2 regions of the Nonomuraea diastatica genome follow, and region 1 is predicted to be linked to the other one. Evidence: riboswitches for the same ligand, from Rfam matches in the RefSeq annotation. Region 1 holds a riboswitch; the other holds the start of a gene.

Evidence for each region. A riboswitch is a leader RNA that binds a small molecule or an ion and turns the genes downstream of it on or off. The one in region 1 is predicted to bind glycine.
Region 2: linked by a shared signal. The riboswitch ahead of gcvT (glycine cleavage system aminomethyltransferase GcvT) and the one ahead of gcvP (aminomethyl-transferring glycine dehydrogenase) in region 1 are both predicted to bind glycine.

Annotation. Positions count from the first base shown of each region.
Region 1 covers NZ_SMKP01000021.1:59,751-67,397, reverse strand. Annotated here, with positions in the region: gene E1294_RS10270 (hypothetical protein) at 1-361, shown strand, start outside; gene E1294_RS10265 (tetratricopeptide repeat protein) at 460-1,257, opposite strand; gene gcvP (aminomethyl-transferring glycine dehydrogenase) at 1,351-4,194, opposite strand; glycine riboswitch at 4,374-4,472, opposite strand; gene E1294_RS10255 (MerR family transcriptional regulator) at 4,531-5,151, opposite strand; gene E1294_RS10250 (bifunctional nuclease family protein) at 5,299-5,769, opposite strand; gene ftsR (transcriptional regulator FtsR) at 5,896-6,555, opposite strand; gene E1294_RS10240 (double zinc ribbon and FHA domain-containing protein) at 6,623-7,135, opposite strand; gene E1294_RS10235 (mannose-1-phosphate guanyltransferase) at 7,404-7,647, opposite strand, start outside.
Region 2 covers NZ_SMKP01000063.1:31,802-39,448, reverse strand. Annotated here, with positions in the region: gene E1294_RS22465 (glutamine synthetase family protein) at 1-619, shown strand, start outside; gene E1294_RS22460 (aldehyde dehydrogenase family protein) at 630-1,976, shown strand; gene E1294_RS22455 (3-oxoacyl-ACP reductase) at 1,996-2,760, shown strand; gene E1294_RS22450 (gamma-glutamyl-gamma-aminobutyrate hydrolase family protein) at 2,770-3,462, shown strand; glycine riboswitch at 3,530-3,627, shown strand; glycine riboswitch at 3,645-3,744, shown strand; gene gcvT (glycine cleavage system aminomethyltransferase GcvT) at 3,779-4,864, shown strand; gene gcvH (glycine cleavage system protein GcvH) at 4,861-5,250, shown strand; gene E1294_RS22435 (L-serine ammonia-lyase) at 5,323-6,699, shown strand; tRNA gene E1294_RS22430 (tRNA-Leu) at 6,852-6,934, opposite strand; gene bcp (thioredoxin-dependent thiol peroxidase) at 7,093-7,566, opposite strand.

The DNA of each region.
Region 1 (7,647 bases):
GGATGATGACCTTATGCCGGACCAGCGCCCCATCAGGGAAGATTTTCAGGCCACGCTCGACGCCCGCCGCGATCTCGGACCCGACTACGAGGCGGCGCTCGTCGACTCGTTCACCGAGCGGCTCGAGGCCACCATCGCCGCCCGCGTGCGGGCCGAGCTCGACCGCTACGGGCCCCCGCCGCACAAGAAGTCCGCGCCGGGCGCGGCGATGATCCCGGTGGCGCTGGGCTCGATGGGCATGGGCATCCCACTGACGGCCATCGGGGTGGCCAACGCCGGGCTGGTGGGCCTGATCATCACGTGGCTGGCCATCGTCGTGATCAACGTGGCCGCCGCGGCGGCCATCATGCGCCGCGGCTGATCCCCGCCCGGCGGAGGAGACGGGAGCACCTCCGCCGTCCCGCGGGCATGCCTCGGGGACACGGTCAGGGCGTCACGCCCACCGCGGGCCGCCGGGTGTCAGGTGTCGCGCTGGTAGCGGAGCCTGACCTCCGCGGCCAGCGTCTCGTCGGCGTGCTCCAGCCCGTACGACCAGACCCGTCCCGCGTCGTCGTCGCGCCCGCGTAGGGGCAGGGTGCGAGCGAGCAGCTCGATGGCCAGCGCGCTCGTCTGCGTGTCCGCGCCGCTCTCCACGGTCTCCGCGAACTCCGCGCAGGCCAGCTCCAGATGCGCGATGCCGAGCCGGACCCGCAGCCCGGGCGTCTCCTCCTCGGGCACGGCCTCCAGGGCGTCCAGGAGGAGCTCAGCCGCCGCCCCGGGCTCTCCGTGCTCCATCAGCAGGTCGGCCAGCTCCTGCGCGGCGCGCGCGGCGATCTCGCCGTCGCCGGCCGCCATCGCGGCCCGCAGCTCCTGCTCCGCCTCCTCCAGGTCCTGAGCCCGCACGGCCAGCCGGGCCAGCGCGAGATGGGCCAGCGGGACGTACGCGGCCGCGCCGACCCCCAGCACGGCCTGCCAGGCAGCCCTGGCCTGCTCGGCCCGCCCCTCCCGCTCGAAGCCCTGGGCCAGGTGGCACGCGGCCTGCGAGGCGTACTCGGGGTGCCCTGTCGCCAGCGCGGTCCTGGCGGCCGCCCTGGCGGCCTCGACGTCGCCGCGCTCCTCCAGCACCACGGCCAGCCCGACGGCGGCCTGAGCCCTGTCGGGCTCGGCGGGGTCGGCGGCGAGCTCGCCGAGGATGGCGGCGGCGCCGTCGAGGTCGCCGCGTTCGGCCAGACGCCGGGCGGTGTCGAGAGGCGGGGTCTCCAGCTCTGAGGACGTCAAGAGAGCTCCTTCTGGCGACGGTCGCCCTGAGCCTAACGACTTCCGGCGATCATGTCTGCCCGGTTGACGCCGAAGGTCTGGCCCTCCCGGTGACTAGTCCTCGTAGGCCTCCAGCGGGGGGCACGAGCACACCAGGTTGCGGTCGCCGTAGGCCTGGTCGATGCGGCGCACCGGCACCCAGTATTTGCCGTCGCGCAGCGACGGCAGCGGGTAGGCGGCCTCGGTCCGCGTGTAGGGGTGGTGCCATTCGTCGGCGCTGACCGATTCCGCGGTGTGCGGCGCGTTACGCAGGGGGTTGTCGGTCTTGTCGTAGTCGCCGGACGCCACCTTCGCGATCTCGCCCCGGATGGCGATCATCGCGTCGGCGAACCGGTCGAGCTCGCCAAGGTCCTCGCTCTCGGTCGGCTCGATCATGAGGGTCCCGGCGACGGGGAACGACATGGTGGGCGCGTGGAAGCCGTAGTCGATGAGGCGCTTGGCCACGTCGTCCACGGTGACACCGGTCTCCTTGGTGATCGGGCGCAGGTCGATGATGCACTCGTGGGCCACCAGCCCGCCGCGCCCGGTATAGAGCACCGGGTAGTGCGGCGCCAGCCGCTTGGCGAGGTAGTTGGCCGACAGGATGGCCTGCTCGGTGGCCGCGGTGAGCCCGTCGGAGCCCATCATCCGGATGTACGCCCACGAGATCGGCAGGATCCCGGCCGACCCGTAGGGCGCCGCGGAGACGGGCCCCACCGGCGAGCCGTCACGCAGCGGGTGAGCGGGCAGGTAGGGCGCCAGGTGGCCGCGGACCGCGACCGGGCCGACGCCGGGGCCGCCGCCGCCGTGCGGGATGCAGAACGTCTTGTGCAGGTTGAGGTGGGACACGTCGGCCCCGAACTCGCCGGGCTTGGCCAGCCCGACCAGCGCGTTGAGGTTGGCCCCGTCGACGTAGACCTGGCCGCCGGCCTCGTGCACCTTGGCGCAGACCTCGGTGATGCTCTCCTCGTAGACGCCGTGCGTCGACGGGTAGGTCACCATGATCGCGGCGAGCGCGTCGCGGTGCTTGGCGATCTTGGCGTCGAGGTCGGCCAGGTCGACGTTCCCCTCGGAGTCGCAGGCCACGACCACGACCCGCATGCCGGCCATGACGGCGCTGGCGGCGTTGGTGCCGTGCGCCGAGGAGGGGATGAGGCAGACGTCTCGCCCGCTGTCACCGCCCGCGCGGTGGTAGGCGCGGATGGCCAGCAGCCCGGCGAACTCGCCCTGGGAGCCGGCGTTGGGCTGGATGGAGACGGCGTCGTAGCCGGTCACCTCGGCCAGCCAGCGCTCCAGCGTGCCGATCAGCTCGAGGTAGCCCTCGGCCTGGGCGGCGGGCGCGTAGGGGTGGACGGCGGCGAACTCCGGCCAGGTGATCGGCTCCATCTCGGTGGTCGCGTTGAGCTTCATCGTGCAGGAGCCCAGCGGGATCATCGACCGGTCGAGCGCGATGTCCTTGTCCTGCAGCCGGCGCAGGTAGCGCAACATCGCGGTCTCGGAGCGGTGGCTGTGGAAGACCGGGTGGGTCAGGTAGGCGGACTCGCGCAGCAGCGAGGCGGGCAGCGCGTCGGCGGCGCCCGCGACCTCGGTGTGGGCGCCGGAAGGGGTGCTCGGGAGCCCGAACGCGGCCCGCACCGTGGCCAGCTCGGCGGCTCCGGTCTTCTCGTCGCAGGCGATCGAGACGTGGTCGGCATCCACCTGCCAGAGGTTGACGCCCCGCTCGGCGGCGGCGGCGACCACGGCGGACGCCCGCCCGGGCACGCGCACGAGCACGGTGTCGAAGAACTCGGCGTGCACGACCTCCACACCCGCCCGGCGCAGCCCTTCGGCCAGGGCGGCGGCGTGGCGGTGCACCCGGTGGGCGATGCGGCGCAGGCCTTCTGGGCCGTGGTAGACGGCGTACATGCTCGCGATGACGGCGAGCAAAACCTGCGCGGTGCAGATGTTGCTGGTGGCCTTCTCGCGGCGGATGTGCTGCTCGCGGGTCTGCAGGGCCAGGCGGTAGGCGGGGTCGCCGTCGGCGTCGACGGAGACGCCGACCAGGCGGCCGGGCAGCTGGCGCTGCAGGCCCTCGCGTACGGACATGTAGGCCGCGTGCGGGCCGCCGAACCCGAAGGGCACCCCGAACCGCTGCGAGGAGCCCACGGCGATGTCGGCGCCCAGCTCGCCGGGGGCGGCCACGAGCGTCAGCGCCAGCAGGTCCGCGGCGGCCACGACGAGGGCGCCCGCCTCGTGCGCGGCGGCCGACACGGCGCGGAAGTCACTCAGCCGGCCGGACGCGCCGGGGTATTGCACGAGCACGCCGAAGCACTCGGGCAGCTCGCCGTCGAGGGAGTGCTCCACGAGCGTGATGCCGAGCGGCTCGGCCCTGGTGGCGAGAACGGCCTTGGTCTGGGGCAGCGCGTCGGCGTCGACCACGAACACGGCGCTCTTGGACGTGCCCGCCCTGCGGGCCAGCGTCATGGCCTCGGCCGCGGCGGTCGCCTCGTCGAGGAGCGAGGCGCCGGCCACGGGCAGGCCGGTGAGGTCGGAGACGACGGTCTGGAAGTTGAGCAGCGCCTCGAGGCGGCCCTGCGAGATCTCCGGCTGGTAGGGGGTGTAGGCGGTGTACCAGCCCGGGTTCTCCAGCAGGTTGCGGCGGATGACGGCGGGCGTGACCGTGTCGTGATAGCCCAGCCCGATCATCGAGGTGAGCACCTGGTTGCGATCGGCCAGGGCGCGCAGCTCGGCGATGGCCTCGGTCTCGCCGGCGGGGGCGGGCAGCGTGAGACGGTCCTTGGCCCTGATGGACTCGGGGACGGCGACCGCCACCAGGTCGGCCACGGACTCGAAGCCCACGGCCTCGAGCATGCGCTGCTGTTCGGACTCGGAGGGGCCGATGTGCCGGGACGAGAACGGCGGAGCGGACAGATCGGTCATGGAGATGCCTCCCGAGGCTGTGGAGACCGGCGCCAGGGCGCGGGCGTGTGCCGGATCTCCCCCTCTGTCAGCGCGGACCCCGGACAAGCGCGGGGTCGCGACCTGAGAGCTTCACCCCCGGTGGGGCTTGCACCGTCGGTGAGGCGCGCCTGGCGGGTGCGCCTGCTTTCCAGAGTTGCCTCGCCCGAGCGGTACGGGATGCCTGAGAGATTCCGGGGAGGGTTGCTCCTTCGGCGCCCCGGAGCCCAGGGGCCCGGGGACTCTCCCGCACGGGGTCGTCGGCCTTGCTGTCCTCAGGTTACTACGCCCGATTCGTACGGCTGCCAAGAGCCACGCTCACCCCGTGCGGCGGGCGCGGCGGCGGCGGGCGAGTTCGTCAGCGGGATGGTCGGCCGGGACGGTGTCCTCGACCGCCGCGCGTTCCCCCGGCAGCTCCGCGAGGGAGCCCTCGACCTCGCGCCAGACCCGGCCGAGCGCGATGCCGAACACGCCCTGGCCGCCCTGGAGCAGGTCGATCACCTCGTCGGCCGAGGTGCACTCGTAGACGCTGACGCCGTCGCTCATGAGCGTGATCTGCGCGAGGTCGGCGACCCCGCGGTCACGCAGATGTTGCACGGCCGTGCGGATCTGCTGCAACGACACCCCGGTGTCGAGGAGCCGCTTGACGACCTTGAGGACCAGGATGTCGCGGAAGCTGTAGAGACGCTGGGAGCCGGAGCCCTGCGCGGCTCTTATCGTGGGCTCGACGAGGCCCGTGCGCGCCCAATAGTCGAGCTGCCGATAGGTGATGCCGGCCGCCGAGCATGCCGTCGGCCCGCGGTATCCGATGTCGCCCGGCAGCGCCGCGGGCTGTTCGTCGAAGAGCAGACCCTGCTCCCCGGCACGCTGCCGCGCGCTTTCGCGCCGCACCGGATCTTCCTGGCCGGCCGTCTTTCCCTCGCCGCTGCTGACCGCCACGCGGACCTCCGGCTTTCTCTCATCCCGTGGCCTGATCTGGGGGTACGTGAAGCGCGGCCACGGGTTTCACTTGCACCGTAGGACCGCGACCATGCTCAGTCAACGATCCGGCTCGGCGCGTCGTGAAGCGTAAATGCACTGAAATACCTACCCCGCCCGGCCGAAGTCCTCGGGAGTGATCGTGTCAAGAAACTCCCTGAACTTCTCCACCTCGTCTTCCTGGTCGTCCGGGATGATCACCCCAGCCTCCTGGACGACCTCTTCGCTGGCGAAGATGCGCGCTCCGGTGCGCAGGGCGAGGGCGATCGAGTCGGACGGCCGCGCGCTCACCTCCACCCCGTTGGAGAACACCAGGTCGGCGAAGAAGATGCCGTCACGCAGGGCGACGATGTTGACCGCCCGCAGGCCTACGCCCAGGGCGCTCAGCACGTCTCGGAAAAGGTCGTGGGTGAGCGGCCGCGGCGGAGGCTCCTCCGCCTGGGCCAGGGCGATGGCCGTGGCTTCCGTCATGCCAATCCATATAGGAAGGAACCGCTCCCCGTGTGCCTCCTTCAGCAAGACGATCGGCTGATTTGTGGGCATTTCAACCCGAACGCCCACAACCTCCATCTGCAACACGGGCTGCTCCGTATTCCTGACCGGTGACCCGGCACAGCTATTTGGTCGTTGCTGACTGGCTTCTGCATTTCAACGTAACACCCGGCGGGCCTGGAATGTGCCCCCGCCTCCCAGCTCGCCAGGGTCTCAGCGCCCCAGCACGGACCGGACGCCCGTGCGCACAAGGGATGCGTGCAGGTCGAGCAGGAGTGCGGAGAGCTCCCTACCCACCTCGTCGGCCTCGCCGATCGCACCGGGGGCGCGCCGCTTGAGTATCGGCGCGACGGCCTGCTCGACCAGGCCGCACTCGCGCTCTGCCGCCGCCTTGACCGCGCGCAGGTGCCGGGCGCGCAGGCCGAAGCGGGCCAGGGCGCCGACGGTGCGCGCCACCGTGAGCGCCTCCTCGTCGTAGCGACGGGCCACCGGGGCGAGCAGGCCATAATCCTCCAGCTCGGCAAGGGTCTCCTCGTCGATGCTCGCGGCCTCGATCAGCTCGGCCCGGCTGAGCCTGATCTCCTGTTTGTCGTTGCCCTGGAGGGCGCGGGGGCGGCCGAAGCCCTCCGCCATCTTGTCCTTGATCACCCGCAGCGGCAGGTAGTGGTCGCGCTGCTCGGTGAGGATGAAGCGCAGCTGCTCCACGTGCAGGTGCGTGAACTTGCGGTAGCCGGACGGGCTGCGCTCGGGCTCGATCAGCCCTTCCCCCTCCAGGAAACGGATCTTGGAGATGGTGACGTCGGGGAACTCGCCCTGCAGGAGCGCGAGCACCTCCCCGATGCTCATGTGCGAGCGTGCCGCCTGCGACGTCATGCGCGCTCCTCCCCTTGCCGCATGGCCACGCACGAGACGGCGTCCGCCGGTCGCCCGCTTCGCCCCCTCATGCCCCGGAGTTGCCCCGCATCAGGAAGACAAGGCGGAACTTGCCGATCTGCACCTCGTCTCCGGAGTGCAGGGGAACCTCTTCGATCCGCTCCCTGTTGACGTAGGTGCCGTTGAGGCTGCCCACGTCGCGCACGGAGAACTGGCCGCCGCGGTGGCGGTAGAACTCGACGTGGCGGCGGGAGACGGTGATGTCGTCGAGGAAGATGTCACTCTCCGGATGGCGCCCGGTCGTGGTCAGGTCCTTGTCGAGCCGGAAGCGACTGCCCTGGTTGGGCCCCCTGGTCACCGTGAGCAGCGCCGCGCCGGGCGGCAGCTGCTCGACCAGCGCCCGCTCGGCCACGAGCATGTCGCCTGTCTCAGCCTCATACGCCTCGATTCCCGCCACCGAGATCGTCGATGTGGTGTCCCCGGAGACCTCGAGTCTGGTCAGCGGTGACCCACAGCGGGAACAGAAACGGGCATCCTCGGGGTTGGCGTGCCCGCACTGCGTGCAGTAGACGCTCGGCATCGATCGGCTCGGCCTCCTACCGCGAAGACGCGGCGACGGTGCTCTGGAGCGCGCCTCGCTTCGCTTTTTCAAGTTTGCGAATGCCGCAACTTACGCTGATCAGCGGCAAAGGTCAAGACGGGGGCGCTGGACTGTGGTCAGGACGCAGACAAAGTTACCGTCGCCCCCGCCCTGCGGTCCATGCCGCCGCGCGTTTCTACATTACGATCTTGCGGGACCGCCTGCGCACATCACGGGCGGCCGTTCTCCCGGCTGCCCGGCCGCGGCGTCACGTGGCGGCCTGTTCCACGATGCGGGCCCAGCGTTCGAGCAGCGCCTGCGCGCCGTCCACATCGGGGGCCTCGGCCCACAGGTCGGTGACGGGCTCGGCGGCGGCCGGCAGCACCAGCACCCAACTGCCGTCGTCGCGGGCCACCCGCACCCCGTCGGTGGTGTCGATGCGGCGGCCCTCCGGTTCGGCCTCGGCCGCCTCGATGACCGAGCGCATCACGGCGCCCTTGGCCGCCCACGGT
Region 2 (7,647 bases), on a different contig from region 1:
CACCTTCATGGCCAAGCCGAACCAGCGCGAGGGCAACTCCTGCCACATCCACATCTCGCTCAGGAGCCTCGACGGCGACCCCGTCATGGCGGGGCCGGGGCCGTACGGGCTCTCGCAGCTCGGCGCCCGCTTCATCGCCGGGCAGCTGGCCTGCCTGCGCGAGCTCACCCTCCTGTACGCCCCCAACATCAACTCCTACAAGCGTTACATGCCGGGCAGCTTCGCCCCCACGGCGATCAAGTGGGGCGTCGACAACCGCACCTGCGCGCTCAGGCTCGTCGGCCACGGGCCGTCGCTGCGGATCGAGAACCGCGTGCCGGGCGGCGACGTCAACCCGTACCTGGCGGTGGCGGGGCTGGTGGCGGCCGGGCTGCACGGCATCGACAGCGAGCTGGCACTGGAGGACGCGTTCGAGGGCAACGCCTACGACTCGGGCGCGGAGACCGTGCCGCACACGCTGCGCGACGCGCTCCCTCTGTTCGAGGGGTCGAAGCTGGCGCGCGAGGCGTTCGGCGAGGACGTCGTCGAGCATTACGCGAACAACGCGCGCGTGGAGCTGGCGGCGTTCGACGCGGCGGTGACGGACTGGGAGATGTTCCGTGGTTTCGAGCGAATGTGACGGGTGACCGATGAAGATCGTCAATCCGGCGACGGAGGACGTCGTCGCCGACGTCGAGGCGGCCGACCCGGCCGAGGTCGACCGGGCGGTGGAGCGTGCCAGGACGGCGTACGCCGCCTGGCGGCAGGTGTCGCCCGGCGACCGGGCGCGGCTGCTGAGGAGGTTCGCGGACCTGGTGGGCGAGCACGGCGAGGAGCTGGCACGGCTGGAGCTGGCCAACGCCGGGCACCCGATCGGCAACGCCCGCTGGGAGGCCGGCGCCGTACGCGACGTGCTGCACTTCTACGCCGGGGCGCCCGAGCGCGACCACGGCAAGCAGATCCCGGTGCCCGGCGGCGTGGACGTCACCTTCCAGGAGCCGCTGGGCGTGGTGGGCGTCATCGTGCCGTGGAACTTCCCCATGCTGATCATGTCGTGGGGGGTGGCCCCGGCGCTGGCGGCCGGCAACACGGTGATCGTCAAACCGGCCGAGTGGACTCCGCTGACCGCGCTGAGGCTGGCCGAGCTGGCCTTGGCGGCGGGCCTCCCCGAAGGGGTGCTCCAGGTGCTGCCCGGGGTAGGGGAGGTCGCGGGCGCCCGGCTGGTGGAGCACCCTGACGTGGCCAAGATCGTGTTCACCGGCTCGACCGAGGTGGGCAAGGAGATCGCGGCCAAGGCGGCGGCCCAGGTCAAGCGGGTCACGCTGGAGCTAGGCGGCAAGTCCGCAAATATCATCTTTGCGGACGCCGATCTCGACAGAGCGGCACAAGCAGCCCCTTACGCGGTTTTCGACAACGCGGGGCAGGACTGCTGCGCCAGGTCCCGGCTGCTCGTCCAGGCGAGCGTGTACGACGCGTTCATGGAGCGCCTCACCGAGGCCGTACGCGGCGTCGTCGTCGGCGACCCCCTCGACGAGAGCACCGAGATGGGCCCGCTGATCAGCGCCGAACACCTCGACCGCGTGCGCGGCTTCGTCCAGGAGAGCGCCCCCTACCTCCAGGGGTCGTGCCCCGGCGGCAAGGGCTACTGGTTCCCGCCGACCGTGCTCACTCCGGACGTCACCGACCGTACGTTCACCGAAGAGATCTTCGGGCCGGTCGTGTCGGTGGCGCCCTTCGAGGACGAGGCGGACGCCGTGCGCATCGCCAACGACACCCCGTACGGGCTGAGCGGCTCCATCTGGACCCGCGACGTCGGGCGCGCGCTCCGCGTGTCCCGAGCGGTCGAGGCGGGCGCGCTGTCGGTGAACTCCAACGCGTCGGTCCGCTACTGGACCCCGTTCGGCGGCTTCAAGCAGTCAGGGCTGGGCCGGGAGCTCGGCCCCGACGCCCTGGCGGCGTTCACGGAGACCAAGAACGTCTTCATCTCCTGGGAATGAGGTAGAAAGCGACGTGCACATGAAGCGGTTGCAGGATCGGGTGGCGGTGATCACCGGCGCGGGTGGCGGCATCGGGCTGGCCACCGCGCGCAGGTTCGCCGACGAGGGCGCCAAGGTGGTCTGCGCCGACCTCGACGAGCAGGCGGGCGTCAAGGCCGCCAACGAGGTCGGCGGCCTCTTCGTACGGGCCGACGTGGCCGTCGAGGACGACGTCGTCCGGATGTTCCGTACGGCGTTCGACGCCTACGGCAGCGTGGACATCGCCTTCAACAACGCCGGCATCTCGCCGCCCGACGACGACTCGATCCTGGAGACCGGCATCGACGCGTGGCGCCGCGTCCAGGACGTCAACCTGACCAGCGTCTACCTGTGCTGCAAGCACGCGATCCCGTACATGCGGCGCCAGGGCAAGGGCTCGATCATCAACACCGCGTCGTTCGTGGCCGTCATGGGCTCGGCGACCTCGCAGATCTCCTACACGGCGTCCAAGGGCGGGGTGCTGGCGATGTCGCGCGAGCTGGGCGTGCAGTTCGCGCGCGAGGGCATCCGGGTGAACGCGCTGTGCCCGGGGCCGGTGAACACGCCGCTGCTGCGGGAGCTGTTCGCGAAGGACCCTGAACGTGCCCAGCGGCGGCTGGTGCACGTCCCGGTCGGGCGCTTCGCCGAGGCGTCGGAGATCGCGGCGGCGGTCGCATTCCTGGCCAGCGACGACGCCTCGTTCATCACGGGCAGCGAGTTCCTGGTGGACGGCGGCATCTCCGGCGCCTACGTCACGCCGCTCTAGGGGGTCATCGTGCGACGTCCCGTCATCGGGGTCACGTGTTACGTGGAGCCGGCGACGTTCACGGTCTGGGAGGACATGCCGGCCGCGCTCCTGCCGTACATGTACGTCGAGCAGGTCGTCCGCGCCGGCGGCCAGCCGGTCGTGCTCCCGCCCGCGGGGGACGCCGCGCAGGTGGTGAGCCGCCTGGACGGGCTCGTCCTGGCCGGGGGCGGCGACATCGATCCGGCGAGGTACGGCGAGACGCCGGAGGAACGTACCGGCTATATCCGCAAATTTCGTGACCAGGCCGAGTTCGCCGTGCTGGCCGCCGCCCTCGACGCCCACCTGCCCTTCCTCGGCATCTGCCGGGGCCTCCAGGTGCTTAACGTCGCCCTCGGCGGCAGCCTCCACCAGCACCTGCCCGACGTGGTCGGCCACACGGGACACTCCCCCGCGCCCGGACGTTTCGGTCACCTGCCCATCACCCCCGTCCCCGGCACCCGCCTGGCCAAGGCGCTGGGCACGGCACCCGTGACGGTGCCGCACTATCACCACCAGGCCGTCGACCGCCTCGCCCCCGGCCTCACCGTGACCGCGACCGCCGCCGACGGCACCGTCGAAGGGGTGGAGCTGGACTCGGGGCCGTTCACCGTGGCGGCGCAGTGGCACCCGGAGGCGGCCGAGGACCACGCCCTCTTCGAGGCCCTGGTGGCGGCCTGCTGACGGATGAGGGCGACGGGCAGAACGCGACAAGACCCCCAAATCACTACTAGGCTGGCGGGACACACCAGCAAACCGTGCGGGAGAGCACCCTGACAGCCGGTCAGGGTCCCTGAAGGAGCAAGCCCTCCCCGCGAACCTCTCAAGGCAAAGGACCGCACGGCTGACCGGGAGAATCCTCCCGGAAGGTGACCTCTGGAAAGCAGGCCCGCAGGGCCTCGCCGAAGGTGAAAGTCCGGCAAAACTCGGGCGAAGCTCTCAGGCATCGATGACAGAGGGGGAGGATGCTGGCATCCGATCCTGTCCTGAGGTGCGATAAATGTCCCGACCTACTCCGCTACGAGACGTGCACGAAAGCCTCGGCGCGACGCTGACCGACTTCGCGGGGTGGCTCATGCCACTCCGGTACGGGAGCGAGTCCGCGGAGCACAGAGCCGTCCGCGAGGCCGCCGGGCTGTTCGACCTCTCGCACATGGGCGAGATCTTCGTGACCGGGCCGCAGGCCGCCGCGGCGCTGGACTACGCGCTGGTCGGCAACATGTCGGCCGTGACGCCCGGACGAGCGAGATACACCATGATCGTCAGCGGGCGAGGCGGGGTGCTGGACGACCTCATCGTCTACCGGCTCGGGGGCGAGGAGTTCATGGTCGTGGCAAACGCCTCGAACTACGAAAAAGTCGCCGAGGAGCTGGAAAGCCGCTCCAAGGCGTATGACGCCGTGGTCGATGACCGTTCGCAGCAGTACGCGCTGATCGCCGTCCAGGGACCCCGCTCGCAGGAGATCCTCACCACGCTCACCGACGCCGACCTGGCCGGGCTCAAGTACTACGCGGGCCTGGCAGGGCTGGTCGACGGGCGGCAGGCGCTCATCGCACGCACCGGCTACACCGGGGAGGACGGGTTCGAGCTGTTCGTGGCCAACCAGGACGCGGTGCCGCTCTGGCACGCGCTCGTGGCCGCGGGCGAGCCGTACGGGCTCAAGCCCGCCGGCCTGTCCAGCCGCGACACGCTCAGGCTCGAAGCCGGCATGCCCCTGTACGGCAACGAACTGAGCGCCGAGCTGACTCCGTTCGACGCGGGGCTGGGCAGGGTGGTGAAATTCGACAAGCCGGGCGACTTCGTCGGCAGGTCGGCGCTGGAGGCGGTCAAGGACGACCCCCCGCGGCGCCGTCTCGTCGGTCTGGTCGCCCGGGGCCGCCGGGTGCCGCGCCACGGCTACCCGGTCACCAAGGACGGCGCCGTCGTCGGCGAGGTCACCAGCGGTGCGCCCTCCCAGACCCTGGGCAAGCCCATCGCGCTGGCCTACGTGGACACCGGAGCCGACTCAGGCCTGGCTGTGGACATCCGGGGCAGCCATGAACCCATGGACCTGGTCGAGCTGCCCTTTTACAGGAGGAACAAGTGAGCAACATCCCTGACGACCTGAGCTACACCAAGGAACACGAGTGGGTTTCCGGGGTCGAGGACGGCCTCACCGTGACCGTCGGCATCACGGCCTACGCCGCCGACGCCCTTGGTGACGTCGTCTTCGTGCAGCTCCCCGAGGTCGGTTCGATCGTCGAGGCGGGCGACTCCGTCGGCGAGGTGGAGTCGACCAAGTCGGTCAGCGAGATCTACACGCCCGTGGGCGGCGAGATCGCCGAGGTCAACCAGGCCCTCGCGGACGACCCGAGCCTGGCCAACGGCGACCCGTACGGCGAGGGCTGGATGTTCCGGGTGCGCATGGAAGGCGCCCCGGAGGACCTGCTGTCCGCCGAGGAGTACGCCGCGCTCACCTCGGGCGAGTCCTGACCCTGCCAGGTCTCATCGGCTGACGCCGGGGCCCGCGTCCGGGCCCCGGCACTCATGAAGGGCGCATCATCAATGGCGATCAGCGTCTTCGACCTCTTCAAGATCGGCATCGGCCCGTCGAGCTCCCACACGGGAGGCCCGATGGCCGCCGCACACAAGTTCGCCCGCGGGCTGCACCAGGACGGCCTGCTGCCGGGCGTGGCCCGCGTCGAGGCCATCCTGTACGGCTCGCTCGGCCTGACCGGGAAGGGCCACGGCAGCGACAAGGCGGTTCTGCTCGGCCTGTCCGGGGAGAAGCCCGAGCTGGTCGACGTCGACACCATCGAAGGCCGCCTGGCCGAGATGCGCGAGTCGGGCACCGTCCGGCTGTACGGCAGCCACGAGATCCCCTTCGTCGTCGGCCAGGACCTCGTCTTCGAACGCAAGATCACGCTGCCCGAGCACCCGAACGGCATGCGCTTCACCGCCTACGACGCGGCGGGCGAGCCGCTCAGGGAGAAGGTCTACTTCTCGGTCGGCGGCGGCTTCGTCGTGGACGAGAAGGCCACCGGCGCCGACCGCATCAAGCCGGACGACACCGTCCTGCCCTACCCCTTCACGACCGGCGAAGAGCTGCTCAAACACTGCACGAACACCGGCCTGTCGATGTCGGCGATCATGCTGGAGAACGAGAAGGCGTTCGGGCGCACCGAGGAGGAGGTCCGCGCGGAGCTGCTGCGCCTCTGGCAGGTCATGTCGGAGTGCGTGCGCCGCGGCATCTCCAAGGAGGGCGTCCTGCCCGGCGGGCTCAAGGTCAAGCGCCGCGCCAACCAGTTGCACCGCCGCCTGCAGTCGGAGCCGGCCGAGAAGGACCCGCTGCAGGCCATGGACTGGGTGACGTTGTTCGCGCTGGCGGTCAACGAGGAGAACGCCGCGGGGGGCCGCATCGTCACGGCGCCCACCAACGGCGCCGCCGGCATCATCCCGGCCGTCCTGACGTACTACACCCGCTTCGTCCCCCACGCGGACGAGGACGGCGTGGTGCGTTTCCTGCTCACGGCCGGCGCGATCGGCGTGCTGTTCAAGGAGAACGCCTCGATCTCGGGCGCCGAGGTGGGCTGCCAGGGCGAGGTCGGCTCCGCCTGCTCCATGGCCTCGGCGGGCCTCACGGAGGCGCTCGGCGGCACGCCGGAGCAGGTCGAGAACGCCGCCGAGATCGGCATCGAGCACAACCTGGGGCTGACCTGCGACCCGATCGGCGGGCTCGTGCAGATCCCGTGCATCGAGCGGAACGCGGTCGCCTCGAACAAGGCCATCACCGCGGCCAGGATCGCCCTGCGCGGCGACGGCCGCCATTTCGTGGCGCTGGACAAGGCGATCAAGACCATGCGCGACACCGGCCGCGACATGCTCGACAAATACAAGGAGACCTCACGCGGCGGCCTGGCCGTCAACGTGATCGAGTGCTGACGTTCCCTGTATCAGCCCGGCCATCGTGCAGGCCCGCTCCCACGGCGAGGAGCGGGCACGCGGGTGGTGATTTGTCACGTAAGCCGGGAAATGCTCGGCCTATTTGGAGAAAGGCTCCAGGAAAGGCCGCAGCCCGTTCGGCGCTTCAGTTGTGCGGGCGGGGGGATTCGAACCCCCACGGTGTCTCCACCAACAAGACCTAAACCTGCCGCGTATGCCATTTCGCCACGCCCGCGTAGTCCCCGCCGAAAGCGGGCTTCAGACAGTTTAGCGCTCTGGGTGAGGACGAAGCGCATCCGTGATGAGGCCGGCCAGAGGATGGCCCGGGAGAAAGGAGGCAGACAAGGGCACAGAGAAGGGCGTGGGCCCTTTCCGCAGGGCCCGCGAGCGGGCTCAGGCCAGGCCCAGCTTCTTCTTCAACGACGCCACGTGCCCCGTCGCCTTCACGTTGTAGAGCGCCTGCTCCACCTTCCCGTCGCCGTCGATGACGAACGTCGAGCGGATGACCCCCACGATCTCCCTGCCGTACAACTTCTTGGGGCCATAGGCGGCGTACGCCTCGTGGACGACGAGGTCGGGATCGGAGAGCAGCGGGAAGGTCAGCGCGTCACGCTCGACGAACTTGGCGAGCTTTTCCGGTTTGTCCTTCGACACGCCGAGGACCACGAAACCCTCGGCGGTCAACTGGCTGAGGTTGTCACGGAAATCGCACGCCTGCTTGGTGCAGCCGGGCGTCATCGCGGCGGGGTAGAAATAGAGGATCACCCGCTTGCCGCGGTGGTCGCCGAGGGAAACGGTGGTTCCGTCGGCGGCGGGTAGCACGAACTCGGGCGCGGCGTCGCCGGGCGCGAGCTTGGTCTCTGTCATGGGCCCTCCTGACTTCTTCCCGCAAACCTACCGGCCCGGCCGCCGTGCCGTACGGCCTGCCGACCTGACAGACTGATCACG